4 regions of the Allorhizobium sp. Av2 genome follow, and region 1 is predicted to be linked to each of the others. Evidence: riboswitches for the same ligand, from Rfam matches in the RefSeq annotation. Region 1 holds a riboswitch; each other region holds the start of a gene.
What was found. A riboswitch is a leader RNA that binds a small molecule or an ion and turns the genes downstream of it on or off. The one in region 1 is predicted to bind cobalamin.
Positions count from the first base shown of each region.

Region 2: another riboswitch for cobalamin. It lies ahead of FS819_RS08550 (hypothetical protein); the one in region 1 lies ahead of nrdH (glutaredoxin-like protein NrdH).
Region 3: another riboswitch for cobalamin. It lies ahead of FS819_RS18265 (ABC transporter ATP-binding protein); the one in region 1 lies ahead of nrdH (glutaredoxin-like protein NrdH).
Region 4: another riboswitch for cobalamin. It lies ahead of bluB (5,6-dimethylbenzimidazole synthase); the one in region 1 lies ahead of nrdH (glutaredoxin-like protein NrdH).

Region 1 covers NZ_CP192698.1:328,082-332,984, reverse strand. Annotated here, with positions in the region: gene FS819_RS25220 (MFS transporter) at 1-711, opposite strand, end outside; gene FS819_RS25215 (AraC family transcriptional regulator) at 772-1,761, opposite strand; partial or broken gene FS819_RS25210 (LysR family transcriptional regulator) at 1,909-2,049, opposite strand; cobalamin riboswitch at 2,120-2,347, shown strand; gene nrdH (glutaredoxin-like protein NrdH) at 2,611-2,832, shown strand; gene nrdI (class Ib ribonucleoside-diphosphate reductase assembly flavoprotein NrdI) at 2,843-3,259, shown strand; gene nrdE (class 1b ribonucleoside-diphosphate reductase subunit alpha) at 3,301-4,903, shown strand, end outside.
Region 2 covers NZ_CP192696.1:1,780,881-1,785,783, reverse strand. Annotated here, with positions in the region: gene FS819_RS08560 (DUF1127 domain-containing protein) at 120-263, opposite strand; gene FS819_RS08555 (hypothetical protein) at 720-1,178, shown strand; cobalamin riboswitch at 1,243-1,625, shown strand; gene FS819_RS08550 (hypothetical protein) at 1,769-2,068, shown strand; gene cobU (bifunctional adenosylcobinamide kinase/adenosylcobinamide-phosphate guanylyltransferase) at 2,073-2,600, shown strand; gene cobW (cobalamin biosynthesis protein CobW) at 2,604-3,677, shown strand; gene cobN (cobaltochelatase subunit CobN) at 3,681-4,903, shown strand, end outside.
Region 3 covers NZ_CP192697.1:43,279-48,181, forward strand. Annotated here, with positions in the region: gene FS819_RS18255 (FecCD family ABC transporter permease) at 1-24, opposite strand, end outside; gene FS819_RS18260 (ABC transporter substrate-binding protein) at 52-1,011, opposite strand; gene FS819_RS18265 (ABC transporter ATP-binding protein) at 1,034-1,834, opposite strand; cobalamin riboswitch at 1,970-2,185, opposite strand; gene FS819_RS18270 (amidohydrolase) at 2,372-3,808, opposite strand; gene FS819_RS18275 (hypothetical protein) at 3,943-4,221, opposite strand; gene glgA (glycogen synthase GlgA) at 4,218-4,903, opposite strand, start outside.
Region 4 covers NZ_CP192696.1:1,316,940-1,321,842, forward strand. Annotated here, with positions in the region: gene FS819_RS06380 (hypothetical protein) at 1-115, opposite strand, end outside; gene FS819_RS06385 (NAD+ synthase) at 813-2,492, shown strand; gene FS819_RS06390 (TolB family protein) at 2,498-3,331, shown strand; cobalamin riboswitch at 3,350-3,545, shown strand; gene bluB (5,6-dimethylbenzimidazole synthase) at 3,624-4,310, shown strand; gene FS819_RS06400 (bifunctional transcriptional activator/DNA repair enzyme AdaA) at 4,388-4,903, opposite strand, start outside.

The DNA.
Region 1 (4,903 bases):
CAACAAAAGGATGGCCAGCATTCCAAGTTGAACGCCACGCCGCCGCGTCAGCCGGAATACATCAGAGAGACTGTTGCTTGTGCTTGAAGGCAATGTTGGCAAGCAGATTATCTGCAGCAGCATGGCAAGTGCAGCAAGCCCCGCTGTCATGGACATGGCGCTGCGCCAGCCCAACCAGTCGCTGATCAAAGCGCCTATCGATGGCGCGGCTATCGTCGCGAGTGAAACGCCGAGCGTAACGATCGCCATGCCCCGACCTGTTGCATTGGCCCCAACCAACCTGGCGACGACGGCAACCGAAAGCGCCCAGAAGCCGCTGAGGGCAATGCCGAGGCCTGCTCGACCGAGCATCAATAGCCAAAAATCCGTCGCCACCGCCGCAAGAATATTGGAGCCGATTGCCAACGCACTGAGGCCGACCAGCACTGTCTTGCGGTTCAATCTGCCGATCAGGACATTGCTCAACAGGGCTGTGATGGCGCCCACGAAAGCGGTGGCAGTCACGACCTGCCCGGCTGTTCCCTCACTGATCCCAAGATCACGTGCCATTGGCGTCAGCAGGCCTGCTGGCAGGAACTCAGCCGACACCAGCGCAAAACTGGTGGCCGCCATCGAAAGGACGGCGAGCCAGGTGGCAGGGCTCCACGCAACCGGCTCAGCGGTATCGAGGTCTATATCCGCGCTGTTAAATTGTGATGTTCTGTCCGTCATTGACGTATCTCCTGAATCCGGAAGCACTTCATAGACGAAAGATTTGGGATTATATGTAGCTTAAAATCCGAAAACCATGTCCGTTCGTCCGGAAACTGTGCGGCGCACAACGCCGGGTGAGACTGTGGTAATGCGTTTGAAAGCGCGGGCAAAGGAGGCCTCGGATTCATAGCCCAGGCGAGATGCAACCTCGGCAACCGACATGCCACCTTGCCCCAATAACTCACGGGCAAGCTGCATGCGCAGGCGGGCGAGATAGCGTGCCGCGCCTTCTCCTAAAATAGCGCTGAAGCGTTCAGCAAAAATCGAGCGCGATTGGCCCGCGACACCGGCAAGGCTTTCAAGCGTCCAGTTATGGCCGGGATCGCGGTGCATGGCTGCCAATACACGACCAAGATGAGGGTCGCGGATGGCGGCGAGCCAGCCGGTGGTTGCGGCTCCGCTGCAATTGACCCAACAGCGGATAAGCCGCGCGACGAGCAAGTCAGCCATACGCGACAGGATCGTCGCGCTGCCCATCTGGGGCTGTGAAGCCTCTGCGGTCATAGCCGCCAGCAGGGGGCCAATAACCGGGTCATTGCCAGCGACATCGCAGCCCTTGATGATTGGCGGCATCAAGGCGATCAAAGGATCAAGGGCATATGCGCTCAACGCCATGGAACCGCAGAAAAGAGTGCTGGTCGCCCCAGTTCCTTCCCGCACCAATTCGCAAACCTTGTTGCTCAACCTTTTTATCTGACAGCTTTTGAGCGAGTCGCCCTCAACATCCGGCGCACTGGCCAATCGATGTGCGATACCTTGCGGCAGTAGCACCAGATCCCCATCGTGCAATTCCTGCCACCCTTGGGCTTCGGTATGAATCCAGCATGGACTTTGGCTGACAAAGTGGAACCGAAGCAGCTGTTGCTGCGGCAGGGCGATGCTCCACGGATGTCGCAGTTCGCAACGCCCATAATTGACCCCACTCAAGCGAAAGTCTTGTAGAACTTCGCTCAGCGCATCCATTGGGATATTTGACGGCGACAACCGTTGAGACGAATGATCAGACATTATCCAAATTTAGGCATCAAACGTCTGGCGCGCAAGTACGAAGTTTCATGAATTCGAGTGTGATCTCCGCCCGTAGCATCCTCTCTCATTCCAGTCAGCCAATGGATTAAGGCCCAGTCTGATAGGCCAAGTCCGATAGGCCCAATCCGAAAGGCGAAGGGTATCCGCCCGTTCGGCTTTCGCCACCTGTTCGATTTCTTCGGCATCGCGCAACAACTGAAGCGCACGGTCATGCAGATCGAGTCCTTCGGCCATGAGTGCCAACGATCGTGTCGTGCGGTTGAAAAGCTACTGCATTTTTCCTGGGGAGAGCTATCCGTTAGGCGGTATAGTTGTTGACGAAAACTCAACCTCGTATACCATATATAGTGTTCGAGGTTCTTTCGATTCTCCGTATGAATCGAAAGCTAAGACGGGAATGCGGTGCGCCGGACCAGAGATGGTCGGGCAATGCCGAAGCTGCCCCCGCAACTGTAAGCGGCGAGCATTTGTCCAGTGAAAGCCACTGAAACATCATGTTTCGGGAAGGCGAGGATGGATGCAACGACCCGCGAGCCAGGAGACCTGCCTCAAACGAAAACGTCCACGGGCGGGGTGCCCGGAAGGTCGCGTGACGGCAAGCGATATGATTTCGCTTGTCCGCGTTTCCTTGCCGACAATCCGTCAAAACACTTCGGGGTGAAGGCATGCGTGATTTTTCCTGTAACGGTCCGGCGTTTAAACGAAGACGGTCGCTGAAGAGCGTCTGAGCTCCTGTCATTCTCCCACTCAATGTCCAGAAACGAGCGTTGGCAACGACGTCTTCGGAGGCCTTTCTGCGGCCAAAAATCAAAACCCAACGAGGATATGATGACTATCACCGTTTACAGCAAACCTGCCTGTGTCCAGTGCAACGCAACCACCCGCGCGCTCGATCGCCAGGGTCTCGACTACCGTATCGTCGACATTTCCGTCGATGAGGACGCCTATGCCAAGGTTCAAGGTCTTGGCTATCGGCAGGTTCCCGTCGTCATCGCTGGCGATACGCATTGGGCGGGTTTTCGTCCCGACATGATCAACGCACTGGCGTGAGTGTCTGGCGATGGGGCTGATTGTGTATTTTTCCAGTGCGTCGGAAAACACCCATCGCTTTGTCGGCAAGCTTGGTTTGCGCGCGTCACGTATCCCCGTCAGCCCACGGAGCGGCAATCCGTCGATCACTGAACCTTACGTTCTGATCGTGCCAACCTATTCGGGTGACGATGGCAAAGGGGCCGTTCCAAAACAGGTCATCCGCTTCCTCAACGATGCGGACAACCGCTCTCATCTCCGGGGCGTGATCGCCGCGGGCAATAGTAATTTCGGCGAGACGTTCTGTCTCGCGGGCGACGTGATCTCACAGAAATGTCGGGTGCCGTACCTTTACAGGTTCGAATTGCTCGGCACGGACGAGGATGTCGCCAATGTCAAATATGGGATGGAACGATTTTGGACGTCACAACTTTCGAGCGCCCTTTGAAGGCGGACGAACAGGCGCTGGATTATCACGCGCTGAACGCGATGCTAAACCTCTACGATGAGGATGGTAAAATCCAACTCGATAAGGACGCTCTGGCGGCAAAGCAGTATTTCTTGCAGCACGTCAACCAGAACACTGTCTTCTTCCATAATCTGCGGGAGAAGCTCGATTACCTCGTGGACGAAGGCTACTATGAGCAGGCGGTGTTGGATCAGTATACGTTCAACTTCGTCCGCGATCTTTTCGATCATGCCTATGCGAAGAAGTTTCGCTTCCCGACCTTTCTCGGCGCCTTCAAATATTACACCAGCTACACACTGAAGACCTTCGACGGAAAGCGCTATCTGGAGCGCTACGAAGACCGGATCTGCATGGTGGCGTTGACGTTGGCGCAGGGCAATGAGGCTTTGGCACGTGACATAGTCGACGAGATTATCTCCGGCCGCTTCCAGCCGGCGACGCCGACATTTCTCAATGCCGGCAAGAAGCAACGCGGCGAACTGGTATCCTGCTTCCTGCTGCGCATGGAAGACAATATGGAAAGCATCGCCCGTGGTATCAACTCGGCACTGCAACTTTCCAAGCGTGGGGGTGGCGTAGCGTTATCCCTGACCAATATCCGCGAGGCTGGCGCACCGATCAAGCAAATCGAGAACCAGTCCTCGGGCGTCATCCCGGTGATGAAGTTGCTGGAGGACAGTTTTTCCTATGCCAACCAGCTCGGTGCGCGCCAGGGGGCAGGGGCTGTCTACCTGAACGCCCATCATCCCGATATCATGCGCTTCCTCGATACCAAGCGTGAAAACGCCGACGAGAAGATCAGGATCAAGACGCTGTCGCTCGGTGTGGTGGTCCCCGACATCACCTTTGAATTGGCGAAAAACAATGAGGATATGTACCTGTTTTCACCCTACGACGTGGAGCGTGTCTACGACGTCGCGTTTTCCGAAATCTCGGTCACGGAAAAATATCGCGAGATGGTCGCCGACAGCCGCATTCGCAAGAAGAAGATCAAGGCACGTGATTTCTTCCAGGTGCTCGCCGAAATCCAGTTCGAGAGCGGCTATCCATACATCATGTTCGAGGACACTGTGAACCGCGCCAACCCGATAGCCGGACGCATTTCGATGAGCAATCTCTGCTCCGAAATCCTACAGGTGAGCGACGTCAGCACTTACAATGACGACCTGTCCTACAAGACCATGGGTAAGGACATCTCCTGCAATCTCGGGTCCTTGAACATCGCAGCCGTGATGGATTCCTCAGACTTCGGCAGGACCATAGAGACCGCGATCCGGGCGCTGACCGCCGTGTCCGACATGAGCCATATCTCTTCTGTTCCCTCTATCGAGAGAGGCAATGACGACAGCCACGCCATCGGCCTTGGCCAGATGAACCTGCACGGCTATTTCGCACGCGAGCGCATCTTCTACGGATCGGAAGAGGGCATCGATTTCACCAACATTTATTTCTACACGGTAACCTATCACGCCATCTGCGCCTCGAACCGGATTGCCGTCGAACGCGGCACGAGCTTCAAGGGCTTCGAGAACTCGAAATATGCGTCCGGCGAGTATTTCGACAAGTATACGCAAACCGAATGGCTTCCAGCGACCAGGCGCGTCGCACAACTATTCGAAACGG
Region 2 (4,903 bases), on a different replicon from region 1:
ATCTTGAACAGAGCAAATTGCACTTTGGAGATGCAAGCTTGGTTTGGAGAGTTAGAAATAGAAAACGGCGCCAAAAGCGCCGTTCGAACATTCAATTCAAATTTTAAAACCGGATCCGATTAACGGAACGAACGGTTGGCAATGTGACGGATGTCGTAACGGGTGATGCCGATATCGGACAGGGTCTGGTTCGACAGGCCGCCCAGTTCGGACAGAGTGCGGCGATAGCTAATCCAGTTTTTAGCAATGCGGATCGGGTTCATGACATTTCCTCGAGATCTTGTTTGCTGATCCGGCGGTCTCTCCCGCCTCAGCTGTTGACATGCTTATACATCGGGGAAAGCATTTGTGGCAGTGCAATAAATGGGCGACTGCTATGCGTTTGTGCAGATTCATGGCTATTTATTGTGCTTCGGCTAAGATTTGAGCTTGATCTTGGCGCGCTCAAAGCAGGCCTTTTCCGGGTGAAATTCTCACCATTGAGAGGGTGTGGAGTTGTCGACCTTCAGGCACAAGACGGTCCTATAATGGCTTTGTTTAAGAAGAAGCCAGCGCATATTTTCTTTTGCGCAACATTCCCTGCTTTGTGGTCAGCAAAAGGCGGCATAATTCGTCAAAACGCCCTCATTACGTCTATCTCCGTTGCGGACTTATGGCATAAGCTTGCGGCAAGCTCTGGCTTTGATGGTCCGTGCCATATCTTTGTGCGGAGTTTGACCTTGCTGCGGTATTTGCGCGTTTTTGCCTTTCTATCGATCTGCATGGCACTTGCCGGGTGCATGACCGGGCTGTTTCAATCAGCGCCGAAGAAGTTTTACTATGATATTCGCGCGGTCACCGTGCTGGCGGGTCCGAAAGTGCCGTTGGCCTTGGTGCAGGGCGTGGAGCGGCGACTGTCTTCTGCCGTTGCTGCCACGGTGCGCAGCGAGGTTCTGCCGCGGGTGATTCTGACGGTCAGGGTCGAGACGATGGCAAGTGGGCTGGGGCTGGACAAGCAGCACAATGAAGCCGAGATCAAAGTCAGCGCTGCCTCGGTTGAAACCGGTGATGTGGTCGCTCAGGGCGCGTTCAAGGTGCTGACCATTACCAATGATCAGACGCTTGGCCCTGAAAGCCTGGCGGAAGAAATTTCAGCCCGGATCCGCTCGCTGTTTTCCCTGACCGCGCCAAAACTATAGCGGGTACCAAGACACGAGAGAGCGATGGCTGATGGCTTGCAGATTGACTTCAAACCTCATTCTGCTAACCCTAGAGGCGGATGGTTTTCGGCCTGAAGAGATTGAGGCTGGAAAGCAAAAGGGAATGCGAAGGCGTGGACCCAGACAGGGCATGCCAAACGCAGCCGACCCCGCGACTGTAGAACAGCGAGGGTTTTCAATCCGGTTTTGAAGATCCTTGCATGGCGGGCCGCGTGGTGTGGCCGGTGCGGTGAGCGGATAGGCCGGAAAAGCCACTGGAGTGGCAAAGCGATCTGCCGGGGTTGGACGCCTCTTTATCTACGAATCGTCCGCCTTTTCGATTTTGCCGTGGACTCCGGGAAGGTGAGGAAAATCTGCGAACTGGTGCCGTGATGGTACCGGTTTGACGCTGTGAGCCAGGAGACCTGCCGTCCGTGACGGGCTTTACGCCCAATTGGGGGAGAGATCCCCGACGCCAGCACGGAGGTTGTCGTGGCGCAACAGATTGATCGCGGGCCTTTTAGGCTCCGCTTCACGGTCATTTGGCCGTTTTGTATTACGCCGCCTGCGCCCAATGGAGGCAGGTCATTATGACGCTCGTGTCATCACGCAGCATAGGTGCGGCCTTAGCGCTGCTTGTGCTGGCGGCGCTGGTTTTTGCGCTGCTGCCCTTTTCCCGTCATGCGCCCTCTGGCCCTTCTGAGCGGCCTGCTCAACAGCAATTCCAGGCGCCACCGGGTTCCAATTCCACCTTTGGCGGGGCGCTGTCGCAGCCAAGGCCGGATGTGCGGTCTTCTGCGCCATCCGCTACCGATGTGGCCCCATCCGCATGGCCGGGCTTTGTGCCGCGTTCCAGCGGGCTCTATACGCCGCCAACGGGTGGAAACTGACTCCATGGCAGACACAGTTTCGAAACGTGTCTTCGTTCTCGGAGGCGCGCGGTCCGGCAAGTCGCATTTTGCCGAACAACTTTGTGCAGAGACCGGCCTGGAGCGTCATTATCTCGCGACCGGGCGGGCCTGGGACGAGGAAATGCGCGCCCGGATCGACCAGCATCAGCAGGATCGTGGCGGCCTTTGGGTGACGCATGAAGAGCCCCTGGCGCTGGTGGACACGCTTAGGCATATCGATGCGCCAGGCCGGGTGGTGCTGGTCGATTGCCTGACGCTCTGGGTGACCAATCTGATGATGGAGGAGGGGCGCGACATGGCTGCTGAGGCGGCGGCCCTTGCGGATCTGCTGCCCCGGCTTTCCGCCTCCATCGTGCTTGTTTCCAATGAAGTCGGCCTTGGCATTGTGCCGGAAAACCGCATGGCGCGCCATTTCCGCGACCATGCCGGGCGGCTTCATCAATTGATCGCGGCAAGCGCTGACGAGGTTTATTTCGTCGCGGCTGGCCTGCCCCTGAAAATGAAAGGCTGAACAATGTTGCAACAGAAAATTCCCGTCACTGTGATCACCGGCTTTCTCGGCGCTGGTAAGACAACCATCATCCGCAATATGCTGATGAACGCGGGTGGTAAGAAAATCGCGTTGATCATTAACGAGTTTGGCGATCTGGGTGTGGATGGCGAAGTACTGAAAGGTTGCGGCGCCGAGACTTGCACCGAGGACGACATTATCGAACTGACGAATGGCTGCATCTGCTGCACCGTTGCCGATGATTTCGTGCCGACCATGCAAAAGCTGCTGGCACGGGATGTCTTGCCCGACCATATCGTCATCGAGACCTCCGGCCTTGCTTTGCCGCAGCCGCTGGTGGCCGCCTTCAACTGGCCTGACATCCGCACCCGCGTTACCGTGGATGGCGTTGTAACGGTGGTCGATAGTGCCGCTGTCGCCGCTGGCCGGTTTGCCGATGACCACGACCGGATCGATGCCCAGCGCGCCGCCGATGACAGTCTCGATCATGAAAGCCCGATCGAGGAGCTGTTCGAGGATCAGCTGACCTGCGCCGACATGATCGTTCTCAACAAGACTGATCTGCTCGATGCCGATGGCCTCGCCAAAGTGCGAACCGATGTGACCGCCCGGATGAGCCGCAAGCCGACCCTGATCGAGGCGAAGAATGGCGATGTGCCGGTTATGGTGCTGCTTGGCATCGGTGCCGGCTCGGAAGCCGATATCGACAATCGCAAATCCCATCACGAGCTGGAGCATGAGGCGCTGCATGCGAGCGGCGAGGCGCATGACCATCATCACGATCACGATGAATTTGACAGTTTTGTCGTCGATCTGCCGCAGGTGCGCGAGCCGGACCGCTTTGTCGATGGCTTGAAGACCGTGATCGAAGCGCATGACGTGCTGCGGCTGAAAGGCTTCGTGGATGTGCCGGGCAAGCCGATGCGGCTGGTGGTACAGGCGGTCGGCAACCGCATCGACCAATATTATGACCGGCCCTGGGCGTCGGGCGAGCAACGGACGACGCGACTGGTGGTGATTGGCCTGCATGATCTCGACCAATCGGCGATTGCCGATGCCATCCGGGCGGCAGCGTAAGCCATGCATCTTCTGCTTGCCCAGCAAGGCTCGATTAGCGACGGGGATGACGCGATAGACCTTGGCCAGACGCCAGGGGATATCCTGTTTCTGTCCGCCGCCGATACCGAGCTGTCCGCCATCGCGGCGGCGCTAGCGCGGCAAGCCGAGACCGCGACATGGCGGCTGGCCAGCCTGATGGCGCTGAAACATCCGATGTCGGTCGATACCTATATCGAGCGCACGGCCCGCCATGCGAAACTGATCGTGGTCAGGGCGCTGGGTGGGGCCAGCTATTTTCATTATGCGCTGGAAGCGCTGCACGCCTGCGCCCGCCGCCATGGGATAAAAATTGTCGTTCTGCCCGGCGACGACAAGCCGGATGCCGGGCTGGAGGCTTTTTCAAACCTGGATGCCTCGGATCTATCGGCGCTTTGGGCCTATCTGATTGAGGGCGGCGATAGCAATGCCAGTCACTTCGTCTCCTACGCGCAGGCGCTGCTGACCAATGCACCAAAACCGCAAGAGGCCTTGCCGTTGTTGAAGGCCGGGCTGTGGTGGCCGGGGCGAGGGACGATTGACGTTCAGGCATGGCAGGTGCTTGCAGGTGATGGGCCAATTGTCGCCCTTTGCTTTTACCGCGCCCTTGTCCAGAGCGGCGAGACCGCGCCGGTTGAGGCGATGATTGAGGCGCTGCAAGCGCAGGGCCTGCGGGCCTTGCCGGTGTTTGTCGCCAGTCTGAAGGATGCCGTTTGCGTTGAGACGCTGCGGATGATTTTTAACCAGGCCGCTCCAGATGTGGTGGTCAACACGACAGGTTTTGCCGTTTCCGTTCCGGGTGCCGATGCGCCCTCGACCGTGCTGGACGAACAGGGTGCGGTGGTCTTGCAGGCGCTGTTTTCCTCGTCGCCACGCTCCGTCTGGGACGCATCGATGCAAGGGCTGAGCGCCCGTGATCTCGCCATGAATGTTGCCCTGCCGGAGGTGGATGGGCGGGTGTTGACCCGCGCCGTTTCCTTCAAATCCGCTGCCCGCTACGATGCGCGGGTGGAAACCACCTTGGTCAGCCATGCGCCGGACCAAGGCCGCATGGCGTTCGTCGCCAGTCTGGCCGCCAATTGGGCGCGGCTGAGGCACACACCTGTGCCTGAACGGCAGGTCGCGCTGATCATGGCCAATTATCCCAATCGCGATGGACGCCTGGGCAATGGCGTCGGGCTGGATACGCCTGCCGCCAGCCTTGAAGT
Region 3 (4,903 bases), on a different replicon from region 1:
CGTCAGAACCAGCAGGATCGGCACACATATACGTCTAATGAAAGTCAAGACTTACAGACTTTGCGGATGAAAGGCTTGGGCCAGACGGGCGATGGCATCGATATTGCGCGGTCCCGGGGTTGCCTCGACATAGTCAAGCACAACGAAACGATCATTTTTCACAGCGTCGATATTCTGGAAGGCCGGGTTATGCTTCATATAATCGATCTTCTGCTGCGCGGTCACTTCGCCATAGTTAACGATGATAATCACCTGCGGATTCCGCTCGATCACCGGTTCCCATGACACTTCCGTCCAGCTTTTCTGCACGTCATCCATTATATTGACGCCGCCAGCGGCTTCGATCATCGCTGTCGGAATCCCGAAGCGGCCTGATGTGAACGGCTTTTGTTCACCGGAATCATAGACAAAAACGGTTGCGGGCTTGTCGGTTGGACTGATTTTGGCCTGGATTTTCGCCAATTGATGACGATAGCCTGCAACCAATGCCTCTGCCCTGTCTTGGACACGGAATATTCGCCCCAAGTTGATGAGGTCAACGAACATATCGTCCATGGTCGGCTTGGCCTTGGCCATGATATGAATGCAGCTTTCCGTCAGTTCATAGACCTTGATGCCCAATGGGCTGAGCGTATCCGGTGTCACCTCGCCGCCGACCTTCATGCCATAATTCCAGCCAGCGAAATAGAAATCCGCATTGGCATTGAGCAGGACTTCCTTGCTCGGATATTTCGGCGATAGTTCCGGCAATTGGCTGACGCCGTCGCGCAATTTTTCGTCCAGCGTCTTCCAGCCGGAGACCCCGGTATAGCCGACCATATGGTCCTGTAATTTCAGCGCCAGCATCATTTCGGTCAGGTTGACGTCATTGGAAACGGCGCGTTGCGGGGCTGTATCAAAGGTAACCTCACGGTTACAGCTCTTGACGGTCACGGGTTCCGCTGCGGCTGCGGTGAGATTGACTGCTGCAAGAAAGGTTGAGAGCACGAAAGTGAGAAGTACGTTTTTCATAAATGGTCCAATGGGTTGCGGATCAGGCACTGAGCGCGAAGGAAAAATTGCGGGTTGCGCCGCCATCCAGGCTGTGGACATGGGTTTGAACGGTGAAGGCTGCGGACAGATGGTCTGCGGTCAGGACATCGTGCGGACAGCCCTCGGCAATCATCTGTCCGTCCTTCAGGATAATTGCTCTCGTGGCAAAGCCTGCGGCAAGATTGATGTCATGCAGCGTGGTCACGATGGTGATGCCGAGACCACGCAGCAGATCGAGAATTTCCAACTGGTTGCGAATATCGAGATGGTTGGATGGCTCATCCAGAATGAGCAATTGCGGGTCTTGCGCCAGCGCCCTTGCGACGAGAACGCGTTGCTTTTCGCCGCCTGACAAAGTCGCAAAATCACGTCGCGCCAGATCGGTGACATGGAGGTGATCCATGGCATGCAGCGCTCTGGCTTTGTCGTCTCCGGTACCCTGCGACCTTTTCCATGCGCTTTTCTGCCAGGGAATTCGGCCCATCATGACGATATCTTCGACGGTAAAAGGGAAATCTGCCGGCATTTCCTGGACTACGACTGCGATCCGGCGGGCAACCGTCCGCGGATCGATTGTCCATAGATCCTGCCCGTCGAGCAGCACCCTGCCCTCACTGGGGCGCACGGCACGATAAAGGCAGCGCAGCAGCGATGTCTTGCCAGCTCCATTCGGGCCGATAATGGCCAGACGCTCACCAGCGGCAAGCGTAAAATCTACGTTTTTTATCAGAGATCGCGCGCCCGTTGGCCCATAGCTGAGCCCCCTCACCTCAAGCGAGGCACCATGACCATCACAGCTCATGCAGGAGCCTGCATCGGTAGACCGGACATCAGGCGTGCCGCGCCTCGGGCCGGATCGTCTGAACAAGGAAAGGATGGCCACGCCTCTCGGCGGACCTGAAGTCTTATCGCTGCCATCGGAACACCCCGTCCGTTGCGGTTGAACATCTAAATGGCAGGTCTCCTGGCTTGCGGGTCGCTGTTGGCCTGCGCCTTCCCGGCTTATCGCCAGTGGCATCGTGCAGGCCCACTCGCCGCTTACAGTTGCGGGGGCAGCCACGGTTTCGGTCCCTGTTGGGTAAGCCTCACCGTATTCCCTTTTCAGCCGCAGCCTTCTTTGCAAAGCCACAGCACCATTTGGATCTATCACTGACATGGGTTGCGGTTCCGCACAAGTCCGTTTTCAAACTATATCGATATCATGGTTTTGTTATAACGTTACATAAAGAACGTCAAGCTAAATACCTTGGATTTGTCCGGTCGGCTTGGTGCCACGCCGAACAAATCCGGGAAAGCTTTAAGGAGGCAGACCGTTGAAAGTGACCCTGGATACGGGTTCTTACTTACGGCCACCCATTTCAACGATTGGCGGTTCGGCGTCGGTAGGCAAGGGGCTTTGATAGGGCTGGCCCTTACGACGGGCGACGAGATCGGCAAGAGCAGCTTCGCGTAATTGTTCGCTTTCAAAGGCGGCGCGGCCCGTGGCGGCCATGACCTTTGCCGCCGCGATCATGCCCTTGTGCGCCAGCGGACTTTTCCCCTGCGTCACCAATTGCCAGGTATGGAACGGTGTGCCGATGGCGCAGGTTGGCCCATCGGCCTGGACGGTTGGCACCACCCAGCTGACATCGCCGACATCGGTTGACCCTGTCAGCAGCGGCGTGCGGTCATGGGCGGGCAGAATGAAATCGGCAAGCGGGATATCGCGTTCCGGCAGCCCCTCGAAACGCCAGGGCGCCGACTTTTCTTCCGGCGTCAACACGGCGCGGATCGTTTCGGCAAAAGCTCGGTCCGCCGCATCAAAAGGTGGTGGGCCGAGTTCTTCCCAGGCCTCCTGCATGGCCGCCATCAGCGGACCATTGGTCAGCACGTTGGAAACGGCGCTGATCACCTGTGTTTCCAGCCGGGTCTCGGTCATCAATGCCGCGCCCTCGCCAATTTTCTTGACCCGCTCCACAAGGGTCTTCATGCCTTGCAGTTCCGGGGCGCGGATCAGATAGCGAACCTTGGCATAGGCCTGTACGACATTTGGCGAAATACCACCCGCATCGAGAATGGCGGCGTGTACGCGGCAATCGGATGGCATGTGTTCGCGCATATAATTGACGCCGACGCTCATCAGTTCCACCGCGTCGAGAGCGCTGCGCCCCAGATCGGGGTTTGATCCGGCATGGGCCGCCCTTCCCCGGAAAGTGAAATCGACACGGGAATTTGCAAGCGAGGTGGTGCGCTGTACGCCAGCGAAGGAATTCGGGTGCCAACTGATGGCGATATCGACGCCTTCGAACGCCCCTGCCCTGACCATAAAGGCCTTGGCGGCTCCGCCCTCTTCGGCTGGGCAACCATAATAGCGCACCCGACCGGGCAAGCCTTTTTCTTTCAACCAGTCTTTCAGGGCAGCGGCGGCCAAGAGAGCTGCGGAGCCGAGCAGGTTGTGGCCGCAGCCATGGCCGTTACCACCTGCGGCAATTGGCTTATGTTCAGCGACGCCCGCTTCCTGGCTGAGCCCGGACAGGGCATCATATTCGCCCAGAAACGCAATGATGGGACCGCCCTCCCCTGCTTCGCCCATCACGGCTGTTGGGATTCCGGCCAATTTTTCGCTGACGCGAAATCCCTCCGCCTTCAGCATGGCGACATGCTCTGCGACGGACGATTCTTCCATGTAGCAGGTTTCCGGCATGCCCCAGATCCGGTCGCTCAAGGCGATAAAGTCAGGCGTCTTGGTATCGATGATCGACCAAAGTGAGGCGGATGAATTGGGGGAAACGGTCATGGGGTACCTTTGACAATAAACACCCGCCAACCATAAAAGCTTGGCGCTCAGCAGCAAGCTTTTATCCGCTGTTTTACCAGGCAAGTCGATTTTGTGATGGAAAGTTAGTCATTCGGAAGGCCTACTCTTCTGCTTCAGGAGAGCGGTTCTGTGCGTGTGTCTGCCGCGCGGGCCTTGGCTGCCTGAAGAATATCGCGGGTTTCGCGCGCCTTGGCAGCAGCTTCGGAAAGCGCCCGGTTTGGAACCGCGCCGGGATCTTCCTGTCCGTCGCTAAGGTGGCTTTCCTGTTCGAGACTACGGATCAGATCCTTGAAGGCCTCAGGTCCTTGCAGGCTTGCCGTCAGAAGTGAAATCAGCAATTCGCGGTGGGCGTTGATACGCCCCCGCATGGTTTCCGGCGTTGAGTCCGTCATGAATGCAGGCTCCGAGCCAGCTTGGTCCGCGCCGGGATACGGCGATGAGTGACGGCATTATAAAGGGCGGCATATTGTTCGGCGCTGCGCTCCCAACTGTAATGTGCCCGCATGGCCTGAAGCTGCAACCGCCGCCAATGGCGGGGTACGGCATAGGCGTCCAACGCCCGACGAAGCGCGTGGCGCAGACCGTCGGTGGTGATCTGGTCAAACTGGAAACCGGTTGCCGCCTTGGCAGACATTGCTGCGTCATTGGCATCGATAATGGTTTCTGCCAGCCCACCAGTACGTGACACCACCGGCACACAGCCATAGCGCAGAGCATAAAGCTGGGTCAGGCCGCAGGGTTCGAAACGCGAGGGCTGAATGATGGAATCGGCACCACCGTGAATGCGATGCGCGGTTTCCTCATCATAGCCGATCTTGACGGCCATGCGGCCAGGAAAACGCTGTGCAGTCTCGATCAGCGCCTGTTCCAGCGCGCGATCCCCCTGCCCGAGCACGATCAGCTTACCGCCGCCATCGATGATCTCGCTGGCGGCTTCCGCCAGCATATCCATGCCTTTTTGCCATGTGATACGGGTAATGGCGGCAAACAGCGGACCGTCATCGTTGTCGAGGCCAAACTGGTTTTGCAAATCCACCTTATTCAACCGCTTGAGGCCGATGGTTTTCTGGTCAA
Region 4 (4,903 bases), on a different replicon from region 1:
TGCGGCTTGCCGCGCCCAATTGCATGGCCGCATCCATGAAGCGGGAGGCCGTCAGACCCGAAAGCGGATCTTCCGGGGTTCGCTGCAAGGCAAGCGCATACATGGAATGCGACATCAACCATTTGCGGTGACAGGCCTTGAGGCGTGAGAGGCGCGGTGTTTTAAGATGTATCCCAATCAGGTGCCGGGCAATTTCCCGCTCGATTTCCGGAAACAGCGGATGCGCTGCTATCGCCTCACGGCTCAGAAGGGATGGAGATGAGATTTGTGAACGCGGAGATGACAACATCTGTGTTGAACCCGACAATGACGAAAGAGCAATAGGTGTTTTTTGACGGCTGTCTTAGTGAACGCTCTATGGCAACAAGAATAGCGGTAAGCCAGGCAACTTCCGGTTAATCTTCATCCAAGATCATCGTGCTACCTTGTATTTTCATTGCGATGCCGATGCAACGATCATGCTCAAAACATACGTGCTTTGTCCCATAAAATATATGGGAATAAAAATTCCTGTTTAACAAACTGTCTTTGGTATTCTCCTGCTGATATCAGGGACGGTGCGGCCCCTCGAGAACTTGAATATTTCAAAATAGTTTCAAGCATATTTGACTGGCATTCACGGGAGCAAGATGACGCTCGCCGTCAATTATATCAGGTAGGACGTGGGCCAAAATCCATCTTCTCGGTTTGTTGCCTGCAATAGAGCCGCGCCCTCCATGCTCTTTTGAGGAAACCGGAACGCACTATTTTTCATCTCAGCAGGTCGTTTTGGGCCGTTGCAGTCCACCGATGGCCGGGGTAAACCTTGAGCCATGAGCGACACAGTCCAAAGACCCGAAACGCTGCGCATTGCCGTGGCTCAGTTCAACCCGACCGTGGGCGATGTGGTGGGCAATCTCAGCCTTGCCCGGGCCGCCCGCGCCAAGGCCGCCGCGCTGGGGGCCGATCTTCTGTTGCTATCCGAGCTGTTCATTTCCGGCTATCCGCCGGAAGATCTGGTGCTGAAACCCGCCTTCCTTCAAGCCTGTAAGGCAGCGGTGGATGAACTGGCCGCCGATACCGCCGATGGCGGACCGGGAGTTATCATCGGCTTTCCGCGTCAGGGCGATAAAGGCCGGCACAATTCGGTGGCGATCATCGATGGCGGCAAAATCCTCGGTCTGCGCGACAAGATCGATCTGCCCAATTACGGCGAATTCGATGAGAAGCGGGTGTTTGTCGAAGGCGACATGCCGGGACCGGTGAGCTTCCGTGGCGTGCGGCTGGGCGTGCCGATCTGCGAGGAAATCTGGAACGATCTCGGCGTTTGCGAGACACTGGCCGAAAGCGGTGCGGAAATTCTGCTGGTTCCCAATGGATCGCCCTATTACCATGGCAAGCTTCAGGTGCGCTATCAGGTCGTGCTGCGCCAGGTGATCGAAAGCGGCTTGCCGCTGGTTTTCGCCAATCAGGTGGGCGGGCAAGACGAACTGGTGTTCGATGGTGCCAGCTTCTGCTTCAATGCGGATAAGACGCTGGCTTTTCAGATGCCGCAGTTCGAGGAAAGCATTGTGCTGACCACCTGGACGCGGGACGCCGATGGCTGGAGTTGCGCGGCAGGCAAAGTCTCTGATATCCCCGAGGGTGAGGAGGCGGATTACCGCGCCTGCATGTTGGGTTTCCGCGATTATGTGAACAAGAACGGCTTCAAGAGTGTGGTGCTCGGCCTGTCCGGTGGCATTGATTCGGCGATTTGTGCGGCAATGGCCGTCGATGCGCTGGGGCATGAGCGGGTGCGCACCATCATGCTGCCCTATCGCTACACATCCGAGGAAAGCTTCAAGGATGCCGCCGATTGCGCCAAGGCGCTTGGCTGCCATTATGACATCGTGCCGATTTCAGAGCCGGTAGAGGGCTTTCTCTCCAGCCTTGCCGATATGTTCGAGGGAACGGAAAGCGGCATTACCGAGGAAAACCTGCAAAGCCGCACCCGTGGCACTATCCTGATGGCGGTGTCCAACAAGTTCGGCTCGATGGTGGTAACCACGGGCAATAAATCGGAAATGTCGGTGGGCTATGCGACGCTCTACGGCGACATGAACGGCGGCTTCAATCCGATCAAGGACCTCTACAAGATGCAGGTCTATGCGCTGTCGGCTTGGCGCAATGGCCATGTGCCAGTGGGTGCGCTTGGCCCGGCGGGTGAGGTCATTCCGGCCAACATCATCTCCAAGGCCCCATCTGCCGAACTGCGCCCCGACCAGAAGGACCAGGACAGCCTGCCGCCCTATCCGGTGCTGGATGACATCTTGGAATGCCTGGTGGAAAAGGAAATGTCGGTGGACGAGATTTTGGCGCGCGGCCATGACATCGCCACCGTGCATCGCATCGAACACCTGCTTTATCTGGCCGAATACAAGCGCCGCCAGTCGGCTCCGGGCGTGAAGATCACCAAGAAAAACTTTGGCCGGGATCGCCGTTATCCGATTACCAATCGGTTCCGGGATCGCTAGCGGCAATGCGCAGCTCTGTCGAGATTTACAATATTGAGACCCGCCAGAGCCGCATTGTCTGGCAGACGGAACGTTTGGTGGAAGCGCCGAACTGGTCGCGGGATGGCGCCTCCCTGATCCTGAATGATGACGGGTTGATGTATCGCCTGCCTCTGGTCGGGCAGCCGGTGCCGGAAAAGATCGACACCGGCTTTGCCACCCGCTGCAACAATGACCACGGCCTTTCGCCGGATGGTCAATGGCTGGCGATCTGCGACAAGGTGCAGCACGGCAAAACCTGCCTCTACATCCTGCCAGCCGAAGGTGGCAAGCCGATCCAGATCACCGAAAACCTGCCCTCCTACTGGCATGGCTGGTCGCCGGATGGCGGAAGGGTGTGTTATTGCGGTATCCGCGACCAGGTCTTCGACATCTATACGATTTCGGTTGACGGCAGCGACGAGCGCCGCCTGACCCATGGCGAAGGCCGCAATGATGGGCCGGACTGGTCGGCGGATGGCGCGTGGATCTATTTCAACTCCAGCCGCAGCGGCACGATGCAGATCTGGCGCATTCGCCCGGATGGTACGGACGTACAGCGTCTGACGTATGACGGGCAGGGCGACTGGTTTCCCCATCCCTGTCCTGATAACCGCAAGGTGGTGTTCATTTCCTATGACGCCGATGTCTTCGATCACCCGCGCGATCTCCATGTCCGCATGCGTCTGATGGACATGGACGGCGGCAATGTCGAAACCCTGTTTGAGCTGTTTGGTGGGCAGGGGACGATCAATGTGCCTAGCTGGTCGCCGGACGGCCAGGAATTCGCCTATGTGCGGTATTTTCCGGCGATCGCCTAAGCATTGCCGCAGTCTGACAGTACCAGCCCTTTGTCAGGTGCCTGCATGTTTGCGGGAGAATCGGGAATGCGGTGAAATTCCGCAACGTGCCCAACGCTGTGAGGTGGATGGCTGACGCAAAGGGAAGAAATTCCCGACCCACTGGTGAGACCGGGAAGGGTGCGTTAGCCAGATGAAACCCAGTCAGAAGACCGGCCTGACATGATAGACGCATCTGCGCGGACGGCAGGTGCGTTTTGCTTGATCGCGATTCGCAAGGGATCGCGTGGGGCGCATTGTTGGGGACCAAACGATGCAGGACTTAGTGAACGATGCTCTGGTGTCCGCCGGAGCCTTTTCTGACGAAGAACGCGCCGCCGTCTACCGGGCCATCATGACCCGCCGCGACGTGCGCGATGAATTTTTAGCCGACCCAATCGACGATGACACGCTCTGGCGCATCCTCACCGCCGCCCACCACGCCCCCTCTGTCGGCTTCATGCAACCATGGAATTTCATCCTGGTGCGCGACGCTGACCGCCGCCAAGCCGTCTGGCAGGCTTTTTCCAAGGCCAATGACGAGGCGGCTGCGCTGTTTGAAGGCGAAAAAGCCACGCTTTACCGCAATCTGAAGCTGGAAGGGATTCTCAAAGCCCCACTCGGCATCTGCGTCACCTGCGATCCAGACCGCGCAGGCCCCGTGGTGCTAGGGCGAACCCATAACCCCCGCATGGACAGCTATTCCACCGTCTGCGCCATCCAGAACCTCTGGCTCGCCGCCCGCGCAGAAGGCATTGGCGTCGGCTGGGTCAGCATTTTTCACGATGCTGATTTGCGCGCCATTCTCAATATTCCAGACCGGATTGAGATTGTGGGGTGGCTGTGCCTTGGCCACGTTGCGGAGCTGTATGATGAGCCGGAATTGCAGGTGAAGGGGTGGCGTAAGCGGCTAGCGTTGGAGGATTTGGTGTTTGAGGAGGGGTGGAAGGGTGCCGGATGACGTGCATTTTGTAATATCGAATGCGATGAGGATATAGTGATGAACGCCCCAAGAAAGTTTAAATGATCGCAAAACTTCTATGAATTTTGCATCCGAGATGCTCGTTTGATGGCTGTTGGCGGGCGCTTATAGACCTCCTGAAAAACTGCATTAAAGCGTCTGAGGCTTGTGAAGCCGGATTGTAGAGCGATGTCAGTGATCGGCAGGTCCGTTTCGGTGATGAGGCGTTTTGCGCGTTGCACGCGGGCTGTTTTAGCCACCTGAATAGGGCTTGCTCCAAGATGTTTCTGGAACAGGCGGGTAAGATGTCGTGCGCCAACTCCGACGTGCTCGGCAAGCATTTCTACTGTTGCTTCTCGTGCATCAAGGGCTCCTTCCTCTCTTATAAGTCTGGCGGCTCTTTCCACAATCGTCGCACTTCCTTTCCAGGCAGGACAAAATGGCGCTGTTTCCGGCCGACAGCGCAAACAGGGCCTATAGCCCGCCAGTTCAGCCGCCGTTGCACTTGGCAGGAATTCGACGTTGCAGCGATAGGGTAGGCGCACGGGGCACACGCAACGGCAATACACCCCTGTGGTTCGAACGCCGATGAA